3 regions of the Rhodococcus sp. NPDC057529 genome follow, and region 3 is predicted to be linked to each of the others. Evidence: riboswitches for the same ligand, from Rfam matches in the RefSeq annotation. Region 3 holds a riboswitch; each other region holds the start of a gene.

Region 1 (5,619 bases), on a different contig from region 3:
CGTGGGCCACCATTCCGCCCTCGCCGGTGTAGAGGACGGGGAAATACTCGTCCAGGCGGCGCCCGATGTAGTTGGCGGACGCGATGGCGGTCAGGCTGGCGCGGCGCAGTCCGACGGCGCCCATCATCCGGATGTACGCCCAGGTGATGGGCAGGATCGACGCGCTGCCGTACGGGGCCGCGGAGATCGGGCCCGCGGTGCCGAGTTCCGGGGCGAGCGGATGTCCGGGCAGGAACGGTGTGAGGTGCGACCGCACACCGATCGGACCGACACCGGGGCCGCCGCCGCCGTGCGGGATGCAGAACGTCTTGTGCAGGTTGAGGTGGCTGACGTCGCCGCCGAACCGTCCGGGCCGGGCCAGACCGACCAGGGCGTTGAGGTTGGCGCCGTCGACGTACACCTGGCCGCCTGCGTCGTGGACGGCGGCGCAGATGTCCGCGATCTCGTGCTCGTACACACCGTGGGTGGACGGGTAGGTGATCATGATCGCCGCGAGGCGCTCGGCGTGGTCGGCGATCTTCGCCCGCAGGTCGTCGAGGTCCACGTCACCGTTCGGGCGGCACGCGACGACCTCGACCCGCATCCCGGCCATGACCGCCGACGCGGCGTTGGTGCCGTGAGCGCTCGACGGGATGAGGCAGGTGTCGCGGTGATCGTCGCCGCGGCTGAGGTGGTAGTTGCGGATCGCGAGCAGCCCGGCGTACTCGCCCTGGCTGCCGGCGTTCGGCTGCAGGCTGACCGCGTCGTAGCCGGTGACCGCGACGAGCCAGTTCTCGAGGTCCTTGATGATGCGGAGAATTCCCGGGGTGTCCCCGGTGGGCGCGAACGGGTGCAGTCCGGCGAAGGCGGGCCAGGTGATCGCTTCCATCTCGGCGGTCGCATTGAGCTTCATCGTGCAGGAACCGAGCGGGATCATGCTGCGGTCGAGGGCGATGTCCTTGTCCGACAATGCCCGCAGGTAGCGCAGCATCGCCGTCTCGGTGCGGTATCGGGTGAACGCCTCGTGCTGCAGGTAGTCGGATCCGCGGAGTTGCGCGTCCGGAACGGACGTGCCCGTCTCGGGGGCCACGGCGCCGTCGCCGCCGAACGCTCCCAGCACGCGGGCGACGTCGTCGTCGGTGGTGGCCTCGTCGCACGCGACGGCGACGTGGTCGGCATCGACGAGCCGCAGGTTGATGCCGGCGTCCTTCGCCTTCGTCACCACGTCCGCGGCCCGGCCGTCGACGCGTACGAGGATCGTGTCGAAGAACTGGTCGTGCACGACGACGACCCCGGTCCTGCGGAGTGCGGCCGCCAGGGAGTGTGCCGTGTTCGCCACGCGCAGGGCGATCGCCTTCAGGCCCTCGGCACCGTGGTAGCTGGCATACATGGCGGCGAGAATCGCCAGCAGCACCTGCGCGGTGCAGATGTTCGAGGTCGCCTTCTCACGGCGAATGTGCTGCTCGCGGGTCTGCAGCGCCAGCCGGTACGCCTTGTCGCCGTCGGCGTCGACGGACACGCCCACCAGACGGCCGGGGAGCTGGCGTGCGTGCTTGGTGTGCACGGCCAGGTAACCGGCGTGCGGGCCACCGAAGCCCATGGGGACACCGAACCGCTGGGTGGTCCCGAAACAGGCGTCGGCCCCGATCTCGCCGGGTGGGGTGAGAAGAGTCAGCGCCAGCAGATCCGCCCCGACCGCGACCAGTGCGCCGCGCTCGTGGGCTGCGGCGATCACGTCGGTGTAGTCGGCGATGCTGCCGGACGCGCCGGGCATCTGCCCGAGGACGCCGAAGAAGTCGCCGTCCGGCAGGCCGGCGGAGAGGTCGGCCACCACGACGTCGATGCCGAGCGGCTCGGCCCGGGTCTCGACGACGGCCAGCGTCTGCGGGAACAGGTCGGCGTCGACGACGAACCGCGGGGACTTGCTCTTGCTCGCCCGGCGCAGCAGCGTCATCGCCTCGGCGGCGGCGGTGGCCTCGTCGAGCATCGACGAGTTCGCGACCTCCATGCCGGTCAGGTCGGCGACCATCGTCTGGAAGTTGAGGAGGGCCTCGAGGCGGCCCTGGCTGATCTCGGGCTGGTACGGCGTGTAGGCCGTGTACCAGGCCGGGTTCTCGATGATGTTCCGAATCAGAACCGGCGGGGTGAGGGTGTCGTAGTAGCCGAGTCCGATCATGGACGTCGCCACGGTGTTCTGCGCGGCGAGTGCGGACAGTTCGGCGAGCGCCTCGTGTTCGGAGACGGGTGCGGGCAGGGCGTCGAGGCCGTCGGCGATGCCGCCCGTGACCCCGTCCAGGATGACGGCGGGAACGGCCTTCGACGCCAGGTCGTCGAGCGAATCCGCGCCGACCAGTTCGAGAATGTGCGCGAGTTCCGCAGCGTTCGGGCCGACATGACGATCGGCGAATGTACGGCTTCCAGCGTCGATCACGACAACTCCCAAGCAGTTCGGAGGATCAGGACACGCCCCGCTCTGCGGAACGCCCCTCCCCCTCTGTCGCCTGCTCGGATCGAGCGCCTGAGAGATTCGGTACCGTCATTCGCGTGCGAGGACAGCCCTTTCCCCGTGGGCGGGTGGGTGCTCCCACCGCTTTCCAGAGGCGTCGGAGCCCGCACGGTCCTGTGTGCCTGAGAGATTGACGGGGAGGTGTTGCTCCTTCGGCGCCCGAACTTCCGCACACACGATGCTGCTGTGCATGCAGTGCCCGGAACTCTCCCGCACGGCGTCGACGCACCGCCAGTCTATGTCACGAGCACAGACAGCGGCGCCACCAGCGCCGGGGTTCCGGGGTTGTGGTCTAGCCCGTCTTGCGGCTCGCGCGGTTCTTGCGCCGCGACGCCAGCTCGTCCTCGGGGCTCTGCTCGCTCTCGCCGCCGTCGGCGCGCTCCGCCGGGAAATCGGCGATGGTGCCGGTCAGTTCGCGCATGGCACCACTGACCGCGATACCGAACACACCCTGCCCGCCCTGGAGCAGATCGACGACCTCCTCGGCGGACGTGCACTCGTAGACCGTGGTCCCGTCCGAGAAAAGTGTGATCTTGGCCAAGTCCCGCACTCCGCGCTTCCGGAGGTGGTCGACGGCCACGCGAATGTTCTGCAAGGATATTCCGGTGTCGAGCAGGCGCTTGACGATCTTGAGAACGAGGATGTCTTTGAACGAGTACAGCCGTTGGCTACCCGACCCGGCCGCGCCGCGGATGGACGGCACCACGAGGGACGTGCGAGCCCAGTAATCGAGCTGACGGTAGGTGATTCCCGCGATCTGGCAGGCGATGGGGACGCGGTATCCGACCAGGTCGTCGGGCACCGAATCGTCCGGGAAGAGACCCGGCTGGATCTCCTCGGAGCTGAATTCGGGCTCGGCAACGTTGTCGCCGGGCGCAAGATTCAGCGCATTCTCCTGCGGCCGATCTCCCACTGACTACTCCCTCTCGCATGTTGCACTGAACCCGACGATCAGTGCGCCTGTGACGCGCGTCGCCAGTGTCCGCGGCAATCCGCAGCACGTCGAGCGGCGCAAGCGCCACCAGTGACATCGAGCAAGCCCGTACCCTGAACCTACTCAGCGTACGCCCGATACAATCTGCAGGGCAGAAAATCACTGCACCGAACGCTATGACTCCGAGGAGACGGGGTCAACGCAACGCGCCGGAAGAACCTCAACCGTTACTGCGCAAGCGGCTCTTCCGTAGGAGAAACTAGCCGTCGGTGGCCTTGAAATCGTCCGGCGACACGGACTCGAGGAATTCCTTGAACTTCTCGACCTCGTCCTCGCGCTCGTCGGGCATGACCAGACCGGCCTCCGTGAGCACCGCTTCCTCGGCGAAGATCGGGACCCCGATGCGCAGTGCGATGGCGATGGAGTCGGACGGGCGGGCCGAGACGCGGGTGTTCTGGTCGAACACCAGGTCGGCATAGAACGTGCCCTCGCGAAGGTCGACGATGCGGACCTCCTTCAGGGTGCGGCCGAACGCTTCGATCAGGTTCTTGATCAGGTCGTGGGTCAGCGGGCGCGCCGGCTCGACACCCTGCTGTTCGAGTGCGATGGCCGTGGCCTCGGTCTGCCCGATCCAGATGGGCAGATACCGCTCGCCGTCGGTTTCCCGCAACAGCAGGACAGGTTGGTTCTGGGGCTGCTCGACACGAACTCCGATCACGTGCATTTCGCTCATCGCGTCTGCCTCCACCCTGCAATGGTCCGTCCGCGGCACACAGTGCCGTACCAGGATTCTATTCGATTCGTGTCTGCTCTTCGACCGTACAGCCGTTCGAGCGCAGCGTCGTTGGGAAGTTCCGAAGCGGGACCACCGGTGAGCTCACCTCACCGATCGAGCGCACCTCGGACCGCCGACTTCACCAGGCAGGTGTGCAACGTCAGAGACAACGCGGCCAGTTCGCGCACCATCTCCTCGGCGCGATCGCGCGCGCCCGCGTCGCGGCCCTTGGCCACGGGCCCGGCGATCTGCGCGACCAATCCGGCCTCGCGGTCTGCGGCCAGCTTGAATGCCCTCAGGTGCCGCACCTCGAGGCCGAACTCGGACATCGCCCTCGCGGTGCGCGCCAGTGTCACCGCGTCCTCGTCGAAGAACCCCGCCGGCCCGGGAACGACCAGGCCGCCCCGGGTCAGCTCGCCGAGGAACTTCTCGTCGATTCCGGCCCGGGAGATCAGATCGTCGCGGCTGATCCGCACCTCGCGGTCGGTGCGGAACTCCTCCGGGGACACTTCGCCCGGGGCCACGGTGAGCGCGCGCGGCCGGCGCGGCGAAGAATCGCCCGCGCCGACCGTGGCCACACCTCTGTCGATGGCCTCGAGCTGCTCTTTGATGACCTTCAGCGGCAGATACTGATCGCGCTGCGCTGTCAGGACGTAGCGCAGTCGTTCAGTGTCGGCGATCGAGAATCGCCGATACCCCGAGGGAGTGCGCTGCGGGCTGATGAGACCCTCTGCTTCGAGGAACCGGATCTTCGAGATCGTCACATCAGGAAAATCGGGGCGCAGTCGATCCAGCACGGAGCCGATCGACATCCCCGAATGCGCCTGCTGCTGCCGCACCGCGGTCATTGGCTACCCGCACCAGCTGACGTCTCACCGATCTGCGACCCACCGGCCGTGGTCCGGGGTCCGGTCAGGAAGACCAGCCGGAACTTGCCGATCTGCACCTCGTCGCCGTTCGCGAGGACTGCCGAGTCGACCGGCTCGCGGTTGACGTACGTGCCGTTGAGGCTGCCGACGTCGACCACCTGGAACTCGTCGTCCTCCTGGCGGAACTCCGCATGACGACGGCTGACCGTCACGTCGTCGAGGAAGATGTCGCTGTCGGGATGCCGTCCTGCGGACGTCGTCGGCTGGTCGAGCAGGAAGCGCGACCCTGCGTTCGGTCCACGCTTGACGACGAGCAGAGCAGAGCCCGCGGGCAGTCCCTCCACACCCGACACCGGAGCCTCCGGAGCCTGGGTTGCCGAGGAGTTGTCGAGCTCATTGAGAAAGTCCGCGCGGAAGACCGACGTGGTTTCCGCCGGCGTCTCCCCATAGACCGCGTCGTTGCCGTTCTCGCTCACCGTTTCTCCTCCTAGTTCGATCATCCAGCAAGATTCGCTGGACTACGCAATGCCACTCGGTACTACATAATTCGGTTCCC
Region 2 (5,619 bases), on a different contig from region 3:
CGGCGGAGCCGTAGTTCGCCGCCGATACCGGAGTGCCGAGTTGGTCTCCGCCGAGCGGGTTGCCGGGCAGGAACGGCGCCAGATGCTTGCGCACCGCGACCGGTCCGACACCGGGGCCGCCGCCGCCGTGCGGGATGCAGAACGTCTTGTGCAGGTTCAGGTGCGACACGTCGCCGCCGAACTTCCCTGGCTGGGCCAGGCCGACGAGCGCGTTGAGGTTGGCGCCGTCGACGTACACCTGGCCGCCGGCCTCGTGCACGAGATCGCACACCGTCCGCACGTCGTTCTCGTACACGCCGTGGGTGGACGGGTAGGTGAGCATGATCGCGGCGATCGTGCCCTCGTGCGCGGCGATCTTCGCGCGCAGGTCATCGAGATCGATGTTGCCGTTCTCCGCGGTCGCGACCACGACCACCCGCATGCCCGCCAGCACCGCGGACGCGGCGTTGGTGCCGTGCGCGGACTGCGGGATCAGGCAGATGTCGCGTCCGTGGTCGCCGCGGCTGTCGTGGTAGCCGTTGATGGCCAGCAGCCCGGCCAGTTCGCCCTGCGATCCGGCGTTGGGCTGCAACGACACCCGGTCGTATCCGGTGATCTCACCCAGCCACCGCTCGAGGCCGCGGATGAGCTGCAGGTAGCCGCTGGTCTGTTCGACCGGGGCGTACGGGTGGATGGACGCGAACCCGGGCCAGCTGATCGGCTCCATCTCCACGGCGGAGTTGAGCTTCATCGTGCACGAGCCGAGCGGGATCATGGTGCGGTCGAGCGCGAGGTCCTTGTCCGACAGGGCGCGCAGGAAGCGCAGCATCGCCGTCTCGGACCGGTGCTCGTGGAACACGGGGTGCTGCAGGTAGTTCGACGTGCGCAGTAGCGACTGCGGCAGCGCGGAGACGGTTCCCGCCTGGGCTCGCGCGCCGAACGCGGCGAGGACGCGGTCCACGATCTCGTCGGTGGTGCACTCGTCGCAGGCGACCGCGACGTGGTCCGCGTCGACCAGCCTCAGGTTGATGCCGGCGCGGTCGGCGCGGTCGACGACGTCGCGCGCCCCGGCCGGAACGTGCACCAGCACGGTGTCGAAGAAGCTGTCGTGGACCACCGAGTGTCCCGCCGTGCGGAGGCCGCCCGCGACGGACGTGGCATGTCCGTGGACCCGAGTCGCGATGGCACGCAGCCCTTCCGGGCCGTGATAGGCGGCGTACATGGCGGCGACGTTCGCGAGGAGCGCCTGCGCGGTGCAGATGTTGCTAGTCGCCTTGTCGCGCCGGATGTGCTGTTCGCGGGTCTGCAGCGCCAGCCGGTAGGCCGTCTTCCCGTCGACGTCGACGGACACTCCGACGAGCCGGCCGGGGAGCATCCGCTCGAGTCCGCCGCGCACGGCCATGTACCCGGCGTGCGGCCCGCCGAAGAACAGCGGCACACCGAAACGCTGGGCGGATCCCACCGCGATGTCGGCGCCCTGCTCGCCGGGCGGCGTCAGCAGCGTCAGCGACAGCAGGTCGGCCGCGACCGTGGTCAGCGCGCCGCGCTCCTGGGCGGCGGCAATGAGCGGGGCCAGGTCGCGCACGTGGCCGCTGGCGCCGGGCGCCTGGAACACGACGCCGAACAGGTCACCGTCCGGAAGTCCATCGGTCAGCTCGGCCACCTCGACGTCGATGCCCACCGACTTGGCCCGGCCGCACACCACCGCGAGGGTTTGCGGCAGACAGTCGGCGTCGACGACGACCCGGTTGGTCCCCGACTTCGCCTTGTTCGCGCGCCGCATCAGCAGCACCGCTTCCATCACCGCGGTGGCCTCGTCCAGCAGGGACGCACCGGCGAGGGGCAGCGCCGCCAGGTCTTCGATGACCGTCTGGAACGTCAGCAGCGCCTCGAGCCTGCCCTGGGAAATCTCCGGCTGATACGGCGTGTACGCGGTGTACCAGGCCGGCGACTCGAGCATGTTGCGGCGCAGAACTGCGGGCGTGATGGTGTCGTGGTAACCGAGGCCAATCATCTGGACGCGGGTCTCGTTGCGCTCCGACAGCGTGCGCAGGTCGGACAGCACCTGCTGCTCCGACCGTGCCACCGGCAGGTCCATGGCCTCCGAGCTGCGGATCTGATCAGGCACCGCGGCATCGACGAGCTGATCGAGCGTGTCGTAACCGAGGGCGCCGAGCATGCGCTGGGTGGCGGAAGCGTCGGGGCCGATGTGGCGTGACGGAAAATCGCTGGTGAGAGGCGCGCTGCGATGCGCGTGGCGGGATTCGACTGGCACGAGGTGACTCCGGTTTCGTTGAGTCCGGACCGCACCGGACATCGACAAGGGGGCACCTCCCCGCTCTGTCCTGAAACCTGAGAGTTTGGGCGCACCGCATGCGCGGCGTGCTCTTCACCTTCGGTAAGTACCGGCCTGCGGCCGATTCTGTTCTCCAGAGTTGCCTCTACGCTGCGGTACTGGGGCCTGAGAGATTCCCGGGGAGGAAGTTGCTCCTACGGCGCCTCCGACAAGGAGGTTCTCCCGCTGCGCGTCAACGGCGTATTCAGTTGTGGTTGGCCAAACAGTACACAGGCGTGACGGGTTTGTCTCCCCAGGCTCCGTCCCGGTCGCCGAGCGGGCGACGATGTTGCCAAAACGCCTCGTCGTTTGGCATCCTCGAGTGATCCTCGCTCGGACGTGACCGCACACGCCGATCGGTGAGAGCCCAGACAGCCTCGAGTGCAACGGTTGTCGTCGTGTGCTCGCCCTCCCACTTACTGTTCCCCGGTGCCGCGCTGCCCGAGGGATTCGCAAACCGACCGGTTTCGTCCGGTCATAGGAGTTCCCTACATGACTGCGCACCCTGAGGGCCGCCGCCTGCTCCGCCTCGAAGTCCGCAACGCCCAGACCCCGGTCGAACGCAAACCGTCGTGGATGAAGGTGCAGATGCGGACCGGCCCCGAATACCGTGATCTCGCCGCCCTCGTCGAACGCGAGAGCCTGAACACCGTGTGTCAGGAAGCCGGATGTCCCAACATCTTCGAATGCTGGGAGGACCGTGAGGCCACGTTCCTCATCGGCGGTAGCCAATGCACCCGGCGGTGCGACTTCTGCCAGATCGACACCGGCCGTCCCGCGGCCCTCGACCGGGGAGAACCCCGGCGGGTCGCGGAATCGGTGCAGACCATGGGCCTCCGGTACGCCACCGTCACCGGCGTGGCGCGCGACGATCTGCCCGACGGCGGCGCCTGGCTGTACGCCGAGACGGTCCGGCAGATTCACGAACTGTGCCCGGGCACCGGGGTCGAACTGCTGATCCCGGATTTCAACGCCGACGCCGCACAGCTGCGCGAAGTGTTCGACACCCGCCCGGAGGTACTCGCGCACAATGTGGAGACCGTTCCCCGGATCTTCCGTCGCATCCGGCCTGCCTTCACCTACGAGCGTTCCCTCGACGTCATCACGCGGGCCAGGGAGGACGGCCTGATCACCAAGTCGAACCTGATCCTCGGGATGGGGGAGACCACGGACGAGGTGATCCAGGCACTCCGGGACCTGCATGCCGCCGGCTGCCAATTGGTCACGATCACCCAGTACCTGCGGCCCTCGGCCCGGCATCATCCGGTGGAGCGGTGGGCGAAACCGGAGGAGTTCGTGATGCTCGACGGGGTCGCCCGCGAGATCGGATTCCTCGGCGTTCTGTCCGGGCCGCTCGTGCGGTCGTCCTACCGGGCGGGCCGCCTGCACGCCGAAGCGGTCGCCGCGACCGCTGCACTCTGATGTCGATTCCCTTTCCGTTCCCTCAAGGAGTTCCCATGTCCCGATCTGCAGATGTCGTCATCCTCGGCGGCGGTTCCGGCGGCTATGCGGCCGCGATCCGTTCGGCCGAACTGGGCCGTTCGGTCATTCTGATCGAAGAGAACGAACTCGGCGGCACCTGCCTGCACCAGGGGTGCATTCCGACCAAGGCGCTGCTGCATTCCGCCGAGGTCGCCGACAATGCCCGCACCGCCTCGCGGTTCGGGGTCGACGTCACGTTCGGCGGGGTCGACCTCGAGAAGGTACTGAGCTACCGGAACACCGTCGTGACCCGCCTGCACAAGGGCCTGCAGGGCCTCGTCGACTCCCACGGCATCACCGTCGTCAACGGTCGCGGACGGCTGGTCGGACCCAACGGTGTCGAGGTCGACGGCGAGCTGATCACCGGCGCCGCCGTCGTACTGGCGACGGGCTCGTCCCCGAAGACGTTGCCGGGCATCAGCATCGGCGGCAGGGTCGTCACCAGCGAGCAGGCGCTCGTGCTGCCGACGGTCCCGAAGAAGGCGATCATCCTCGGCGGCGGCGTCATCGGAGTCGAATTCGCCAGTGTGTGGGCGTCGTTCGGCGCGTCGGTGACGATCGTCGAGGCGATGCCCAGACTGGTGCCGAACGAAGACGAGACGGTCTCCAAATATCTCGAACGGGCGTTCCGTCGTCGCAAGATCGCTGCGAAGACCGGGGTGCGGGTCACCGAGGTGGCGCAGGACGAAGACGCCGTGACCGTCACCCTCGACTCCGGCGATGTGCTCGACGCCGACGTCGTGCTGGTCGCGGTGGGCCGCGGTCCGAATACCGCCTCGATGGGGTACGAGGAGACCGGCGTCGTCCTCGACCGGGGATTCGTGGTCACCAGCGACCGGCTGCGCACCACGGTGCCGAATGTCTTCGCGGTCGGCGACATCGTGCCCGGCCTCCAACTCGCGCACCGCGGGTTCCAGCAGGGCATCTTCGTGGCGGAGGAGATGTCCGGACTCCGTCCGGACGTCATCGACGAGACCGGCATTCCCCGCGTCACGTACTCCCACCCCGAGGTCGCGTCGGTCGGGTTGACCGAGACCGCGGCGCGGGAGAAGTTCGGCGAGAACGTCCGGACGGTCGTCTACGACCTCGCCGGCAACGGCAAGAGCCAGATCCTCGGGACGTCGGGGGCGGTCAAACTCGTGGTGACGCCGGACGGCGTCGTGGTCGGTGTGCACATGGTCGGCGACCGCGTCGGCGAACTGATCGGCGAGGCGCAGCTGCTGTACAACTTCGGGGTCGACTCCGCCCAGGCGGCGAAGTTCGTGCACGCCCACCCCACCCAGGGCGAGGCCCTCGGCGAGGCACTGCTGGCGGTGGCCGGCAAACCGCTGCATGTCCACGCCTAGGCCCTCCGGGCCCGTGAGTGGTTAGCGAGTCTCTGCACTCGTTAACCACTCACGGGTGGCGGAGCCGCCGGTCTTCTCGAATCGCAGTCGCGACACGGCGATTCCGGCGAGCAGGAAGGACACGGCGACGAGGATGTACAGCTGCGTCGGCGACCAGTTGCGGTCGAGGAGGGCGCCCGCGACGATCGGGGACGCGATGGCGCCGACGCGTCCGACGCCGATGCCCCAGCCGACTCCGGTGGCGCGGACGGCCGGGGAGTAGACCGACGGCGTGATCGCGTACAGCCCGGCGATGCAGCCGTTGGCGAAGACGCCGATGAGGGCGCCGAGCCCGAACGCGACGACGATGGACGCGGTGGCGGGAACGAAGACGACGAGGAGCGCCCCCGCGATCGCCAGGTACGCGATGAGCACCCGCTTCAGGGCGAACCGCGCCGACAGAGCGCCGAGCAGGGTGGCGCCGAAGATGCCGCCGAG
Region 3 (5,619 bases):
TCCTCGTTGATCGGGTCGATGGCGTGCGTCGCTCCGAGCTTGAGGGCGAGTTCGCGACGCTCGGCGATGGGCTCGACGAGGAAGATCTTCGAGGCGCCGGCGGCTTGTGCGAGTGCGACCGAGGCCAGCCCGATGGGTCCGCCGCCGAACACCGTCACCGCACCACCGGGCTTGAAGCCGCCGCCGCGGGTGAACATGCCCTCGTACGCGACGCTGGTCGGTTCGGTGAGGGCGCCGACCTCGAGGGTGGTTTCCTCGTCGCCGTATCGGTCGAGGACCGCGTCGAGGGGCCAGCAGAACCGGGCGTCCACCTTGACGTACTGGGCGAAGCCGCCGTTGACGGTGAAGCCGAGGTCTTCGATGTTGCGGCACTGGTTCCAGTACCCGCCGCGACATTCGCGGCAGTTGCCGCACCACTGGATTTCCTCGACGGCCACGAGTCCGCCGACACGCAGCTCGGTGACGTCCTTACCGGCGGCGACGATCTTGCCGGCGAACTCGTGGCCGGTGATGACCGGGGCCTTGAGGTGGTACGGGAGCAGCATGTACCCCTCGTCGTCGGTCTCGAACATGTGCACGTCCGAGCCGCACAGCCCGCAGGCACCGACCTCGACGACGACCTCGGTGGGACCGGGTTCGCCGGGGTCGGCGATCGTCCGGAGGTCGACCGACGGGTTGCGGTACGCATCGCTGGCGATGCGGGCCCACTGGCGTTCTGCGTCGCGGTCCGAGATGCGTGCAGATGCACGCGGGGCCCACTCTGCTTCGAGAACTACTGCTTTCATCGGTGTCTCCGATCGATCGTGTTCACTCGCGGATGGTTGAGGATGCAGCTATCAGGCCCGTCCTTAGCGATGGGCATAGCTACCGCGCGGGGTTGTGGTGATGGATGCCTCCGCCGGGGCGGCAGACGGTGCGTGACGGTCACGGCTTTCGAGCAGAGGAACGAAATCTGCAAGTATGTGGTCGATAAAGGCGGGATCGTTGATGTGAACGTCGAGTTTGGTCAGTTCGATGTTCGGCTCGAGGCACGATTCGAGCACCGTGGTGAAGGCGCGATCGGCTTCCGGATCCCAGAAGACCTGGCCCGGCGCGTTGGGCACCGACAAGCCCGCGGTCGGGACGTACACCCGGGTCGGGCCGACACTGTTGTTGGCCTTTGCCGCGAATGTTTCTGCTACCCGCATCATTTCGGATGTGGTCAGCCGCACCAGCGTGAGTTCGGGGTTGTGCCCGAAGTAGGTGCGTCCCGGAAATTGTCGTTGGGTGTCGGCCAGCTTGCCGCAGGTGATGAAGTCGACGCAGCCCGGAACGAGCACCTGAGGGAGTCCGGCCTTGCCGGCCGCCTCCATCCGGTGGGGACCGGGATCCATCAGGCCACCGATGAGGTGTCCGCTCAGCTCCGTGGTCGTGAAATCGATGACCGCGTCGACCTGTCCCGCTTGGACGGCGTTCTCGAGCGCCCGGCCGCCGGTGCCGTTGGCGTGGAAGGCAACGAAGCCGAAGCCTTTGCCTTCGAGGTGTTTCTGGGCACGCTCGAGCGCGGGGGTGGTGTTGCCGTTCATCGACACCGCCACGGTGATCGGCCGCTGACCGGCATCCGCGGTCGGGGCGGCGAGCGCGGCGGCGGCCGCGGCACCGACGATGTAGCCGGCGGCGCTTCGGTAGATCTCGCTGGTCACCGAGTTGATGCCGATGATGTCGGCGACCGAGTGCAGAACGGCGATGTCGCTGATTCCGACGTAGGGGTCGAAGGTCCGGTTTCCCGAGGCCAGCGGCGAGACGATGAGTTTGGGGAAGCCGAAGGGCAGGTACTGCAGGGCAGGGCCGGCGATGTGCGTTCCGGCCCCTCCCATACACACGGCGCCGTCGATCTCGCCTTCGGCGACCATCGCGCTCAGGAGGCGACTGACGCCCGACCGCAGGGCGCTGACGGCCTCACCGCGCGGTAGTTCGCTGATCGCGGCGATCGAACTTCCCGCCGCGGCGGCGACCGTCGCCTGGTCGATGAAGCGGCGAGTGCCGATCACCGCGTCCGAGGGACGCTGCGCCGTCCGAGCCGAGGTGTCGAGCATGATCGCGATCCCACCGAGCCGCTCGATCTCATCGCTGAGGGCTCCGAGTTCAGCGGCCTTGGTGTCGAAAGTACCGATGACCACGACGATCGGAGCCGCTTCGCTCCTCGCGGCGCCGGGCCGCCTTGCGCTTGTCATGAGAAGAACGCTAGACCTGTTTACCGAACAAATCAAGAGTATTCGGCAACTTTTGATCGGAGTTCCGAACGAACTGCTGTTTCATTCGGAGTTTCGATCGGAAGTCCGCTCAATCCGGACGCTGGAGGCTGCGGGGTGAGGCGGGCGGCGACGGCCGCCGCATGCAGGCGACCGGCGCGATACGAGGAGCGCACCAGCGGCCCCGACATCACGCCGGCGAAGCCGAGTCCTTCTGCGTGGGTGGCGAGTTCGGCGAACTCATCGGGGTGCACCCACCTGTCGACAGGAAGGTGGCGGGCAGAGGGGCGCAGATACTGGGTGATGGTCACCAGGTCGCATCCGGCGGCGTGGAGTTGCTCGAGGGCTTCGTCGACCTCGTCGCGCCGTTCACCCATCCCCAGGATCAGGTTGGATTTGGTGATCAGGCCCGCGGCTTTCGCGCGGGCGAGCACGTCGAGGGATCGATCGAAAGTGAAGCCCGGTCGAATTCTGCGGAAGATCCGCGGCACGGTTTCGATGTTGTGGGCGAGCACCTCGGGCCGGGCCCCGAAGACCTGAGTCAACTGCTCCGGCACTCCGGAGAAGTCCGGGATGAGCAGTTCGACCCCGGTCCCGGGGCAGAGGTCGTGGATGATCCGGACGGTTTCTGCGTACAGCCAGGCCCCGCCGTCGTCAAGATCGTCGCGAGCCACACCGGTCACCGTGGCGTACTTCAGGTTCATCGTCCGCACCGATTCGGCCACACGCCGCGGCTCGTCCCGATCGAGGTCGACCGGCTTGCCGGTATCGATCTGACAGAAGTCGCAGCGGCGGGTGCACTGGTCTCCGCCGATCAGGAAGGTGGCCTCGCGGTCCTCCCAGCATTCGAAGATGTTCGGGCATCCGGCGGAGCGGCAGACGGTGTGCAGGTCCGCGGACTCGACCAGGGCGGAGATCTCCCGGAACTGAGCGCCGATACGAACGGGGGCTTTCATCCAGGCCGGCTTGCGTTCGACCGGGGTCTGAGCGTTGCGGACCTCCAGACGCAGAAGCTTGCGGCCGTCGCTGGTCACTGACATGGCGATTCCTCGGGTCGGGGTGATCGGAATGCCGAACAGCGTGGGCGGTCGCCCGACGCTCGCTCCCCAGAGTGCCGCACCGAACCCGCGAACACAAGAACAGATCGCCCCAATTGAGCGGAATTCCGCGCAGTTTTCTCGATTGTTACCAATCGGCGTGCGGAACTCCGAACATTTTGGGTACAGTGGCGGGGCACACAACAACCGCACATGCCGTTCGATGCGTGTCAGGAGATGCCCTGCCGAGGCAGGGCCGCCGTAGGAGCAAGTTCCTCCCCGGGAATCTCTCAGGCCCAGTACTGACACGCAGAGGCAACTCTGGAGAAAGCGTCGCGAACGCTTACCGAAGGTGAAGAGCGCCCCAATACTGTTGGGGTGCCCAATCTCTCAGGTGACAGGACAGATCGGGGAGGGCCGCGCTCTGCGCTCGACGTCGAGTCGAGCAGAACCGACCATTGGAGGTCCTTCGTGTCCCATCCCGACATCGCACCCACGTTCCAAGACCGGCACATCGGCCCGTCCGAGACCGAGATCGCGCAACTGCTCGAGGTCCTCGGATACGACTCCCTCGACGCCCTCGTCTCGCGTGCCGTTCCGTCCCAGATCCGGACCGCGCAACCGCTGAACCTGCCTTCCGCCCGCGCGGAACAGGATGTGCTGGCCGACCTGCGGACGATCGCCGGCAAGAACCGGCCGCGGGTGCAGATGATCGGGCTCGGCTATTACGACACCATCACTCCCGCCGTCCTGCGTCGCAACATCCTCGAGGCGCCGGGCTGGTACACCTCGTACACCCCGTACCAGCCGGAAATCTCCCAGGGCCGACTCGAGGCGCTGCTGACCTTCCAGACCGTCATCGAAGAGCTCACCAGCCTCCCGGTCGCGGGTGCCTCGCTCCTCGACGAGGCCACCGCCGTCGCCGAGGCCGTCCTGCTGATGCGCCGCGCCAACAAGTCCCCCTCGCGCCGGGTCCTCGTCGACGCCGGCTGCTTCCCGCAGACGCTGTCCGTTCTGCGCGGCCGCGCGGACGCCGTCGGCATCGAGCTGGTCGTGACCGATCTGGACCGCGGCTTGCCCGACGGGGAGTTCTTCGGCGTCGTCTACCAGAATCCGTCGGTCACCGGCGGGGTGCGGGATCTGAGCGAGTCGATCGCCGAGGCGCACCGGCGGGGCGCCCTGACCACGGTGGCCACCGACCTGCTCGCGCTGACCCTGATCACCTCCCCGGGCGAGCAGGGTGCGGACATCGCCGTCGGGTCGGCCCAACGGTTCGGTGTGCCGCTGTTCTTCGGCGGCCCGCACGCCGGATTCATCTCCGTCCGAGGCGGTCTCGAACGCATGCTGCCGGGCCGGTTGGTCGGGGTGTCCAAGGACGCCGACGGCTCCCCGGCGTACCGGCTGGCGCTGCAGACTCGCGAGCAGCACATCCGCCGCGACAAGGCGACCAGCAACATCTGCACCGCCCAGGCCCTGCTGGCGAACGTGGCCGCGATGTACGCCGCCTATCACGGCGCCGAGGGACTGCGTGCGATTGCCGGGCGGGTGCACTCGCACGCCGCGCACCTGACCTCCGGACTGCACGCCGCGGACATCGAGACCCTGCACTCGAACTTCTTCGACACCGTCGTCGCCCACGTCCCGCACCGGGCCGGTGTCATCGTCCGCGCCGCCAACGCGGACGGGATCAACCTGCGCTACATCGACGCCGACCACGTCGGGGTGTCCTGCGACGAGCACACCACCGGCGAGATCGTCGAGCGGGTCCTGGCGGCCTTCGGTGCGGCCCTGGCCCCCGTCGACACCTCCTACATTCCGCCGACACTGACCCGGACCTCGACCTTCCTCCAGCACGAGGTGTTCCGGCGCTACCGTTCGGAAGCGGCGATGCAGCGGTTCCTGCGCAAGTTGTCCGACAAGGACCTCGCCCTGGACCGGACGATGATTCCGCTCGGCTCGTGCACCATGAAGCTCAACTCCGCGGTGGAGATGGAGCCGATCAGCTGGCCGGAGTTCGCCGGCATCCACCCCTTCGCACCGGCCGACCAGACCGAGGGCTACCGCGAGCTCACCGACGACCTCGAACGGTGGCTCTGTGAGATCACCGGCTATGACCGGGTCTCGCTGCAGCCGAACGCCGGCTCCCAGGGCGAGTTGGCGGGTCTGCTCGCCATCCACGGCTATCACACCGCCAACGGCGACACCGACCGCACCATCTGTCTGATCCCGCAGTCCGCGCACGGCACCAACGCAGCCTCCGCGGTGCTCGCCGGGATGCAGGTGGTGGTCGTGGCGACGGCCGCCAACGGCAACATCGACCTCGACGATCTGCGCGCCAAGATCGACCGGCA

Evidence for each region. Region 3 has a riboswitch for glycine ahead of gcvP (aminomethyl-transferring glycine dehydrogenase). Riboswitches for the same ligand answer to the same signal wherever they lie in the genome.
Region 1: another riboswitch for glycine. It lies ahead of gcvP (aminomethyl-transferring glycine dehydrogenase); the one in region 3 lies ahead of gcvP (aminomethyl-transferring glycine dehydrogenase).
Region 2: another riboswitch for glycine. It lies ahead of gcvP (aminomethyl-transferring glycine dehydrogenase); the one in region 3 lies ahead of gcvP (aminomethyl-transferring glycine dehydrogenase).

The regions. Positions count from the first base shown of each region.
Region 1 covers NZ_JBHVEY010000042.1:28,259-33,877, reverse strand. Annotated here, with positions in the region: gene gcvP (aminomethyl-transferring glycine dehydrogenase) at 1-2,410, opposite strand, end outside; glycine riboswitch at 2,585-2,708, opposite strand; gene ACFU5V_RS41220 (MerR family transcriptional regulator) at 2,778-3,398, opposite strand; gene ACFU5V_RS41215 (bifunctional nuclease family protein) at 3,679-4,152, opposite strand; gene ACFU5V_RS41210 (MerR family transcriptional regulator) at 4,302-5,042, opposite strand; gene ACFU5V_RS41205 (FHA domain-containing protein) at 5,039-5,563, opposite strand.
Region 2 covers NZ_JBHVEY010000003.1:522,552-528,170, forward strand. Annotated here, with positions in the region: gene gcvP (aminomethyl-transferring glycine dehydrogenase) at 1-2,296, opposite strand, end outside; glycine riboswitch at 2,419-2,510, opposite strand; gene lipA (lipoyl synthase) at 2,807-3,736, shown strand; gene lpdA (dihydrolipoyl dehydrogenase) at 3,772-5,142, shown strand; gene ACFU5V_RS08340 (MFS transporter) at 5,164-5,619, opposite strand, start outside.
Region 3 covers NZ_JBHVEY010000013.1:117,733-123,351, forward strand. Annotated here, with positions in the region: gene iolM (scyllo-inosose 3-dehydrogenase) at 1-785, opposite strand, end outside; gene ACFU5V_RS25160 (Tm-1-like ATP-binding domain-containing protein) at 849-2,213, opposite strand; gene lipA (lipoyl synthase) at 2,246-3,271, opposite strand; glycine riboswitch at 3,490-3,583, shown strand; gene gcvP (aminomethyl-transferring glycine dehydrogenase) at 3,740-5,619, shown strand, end outside.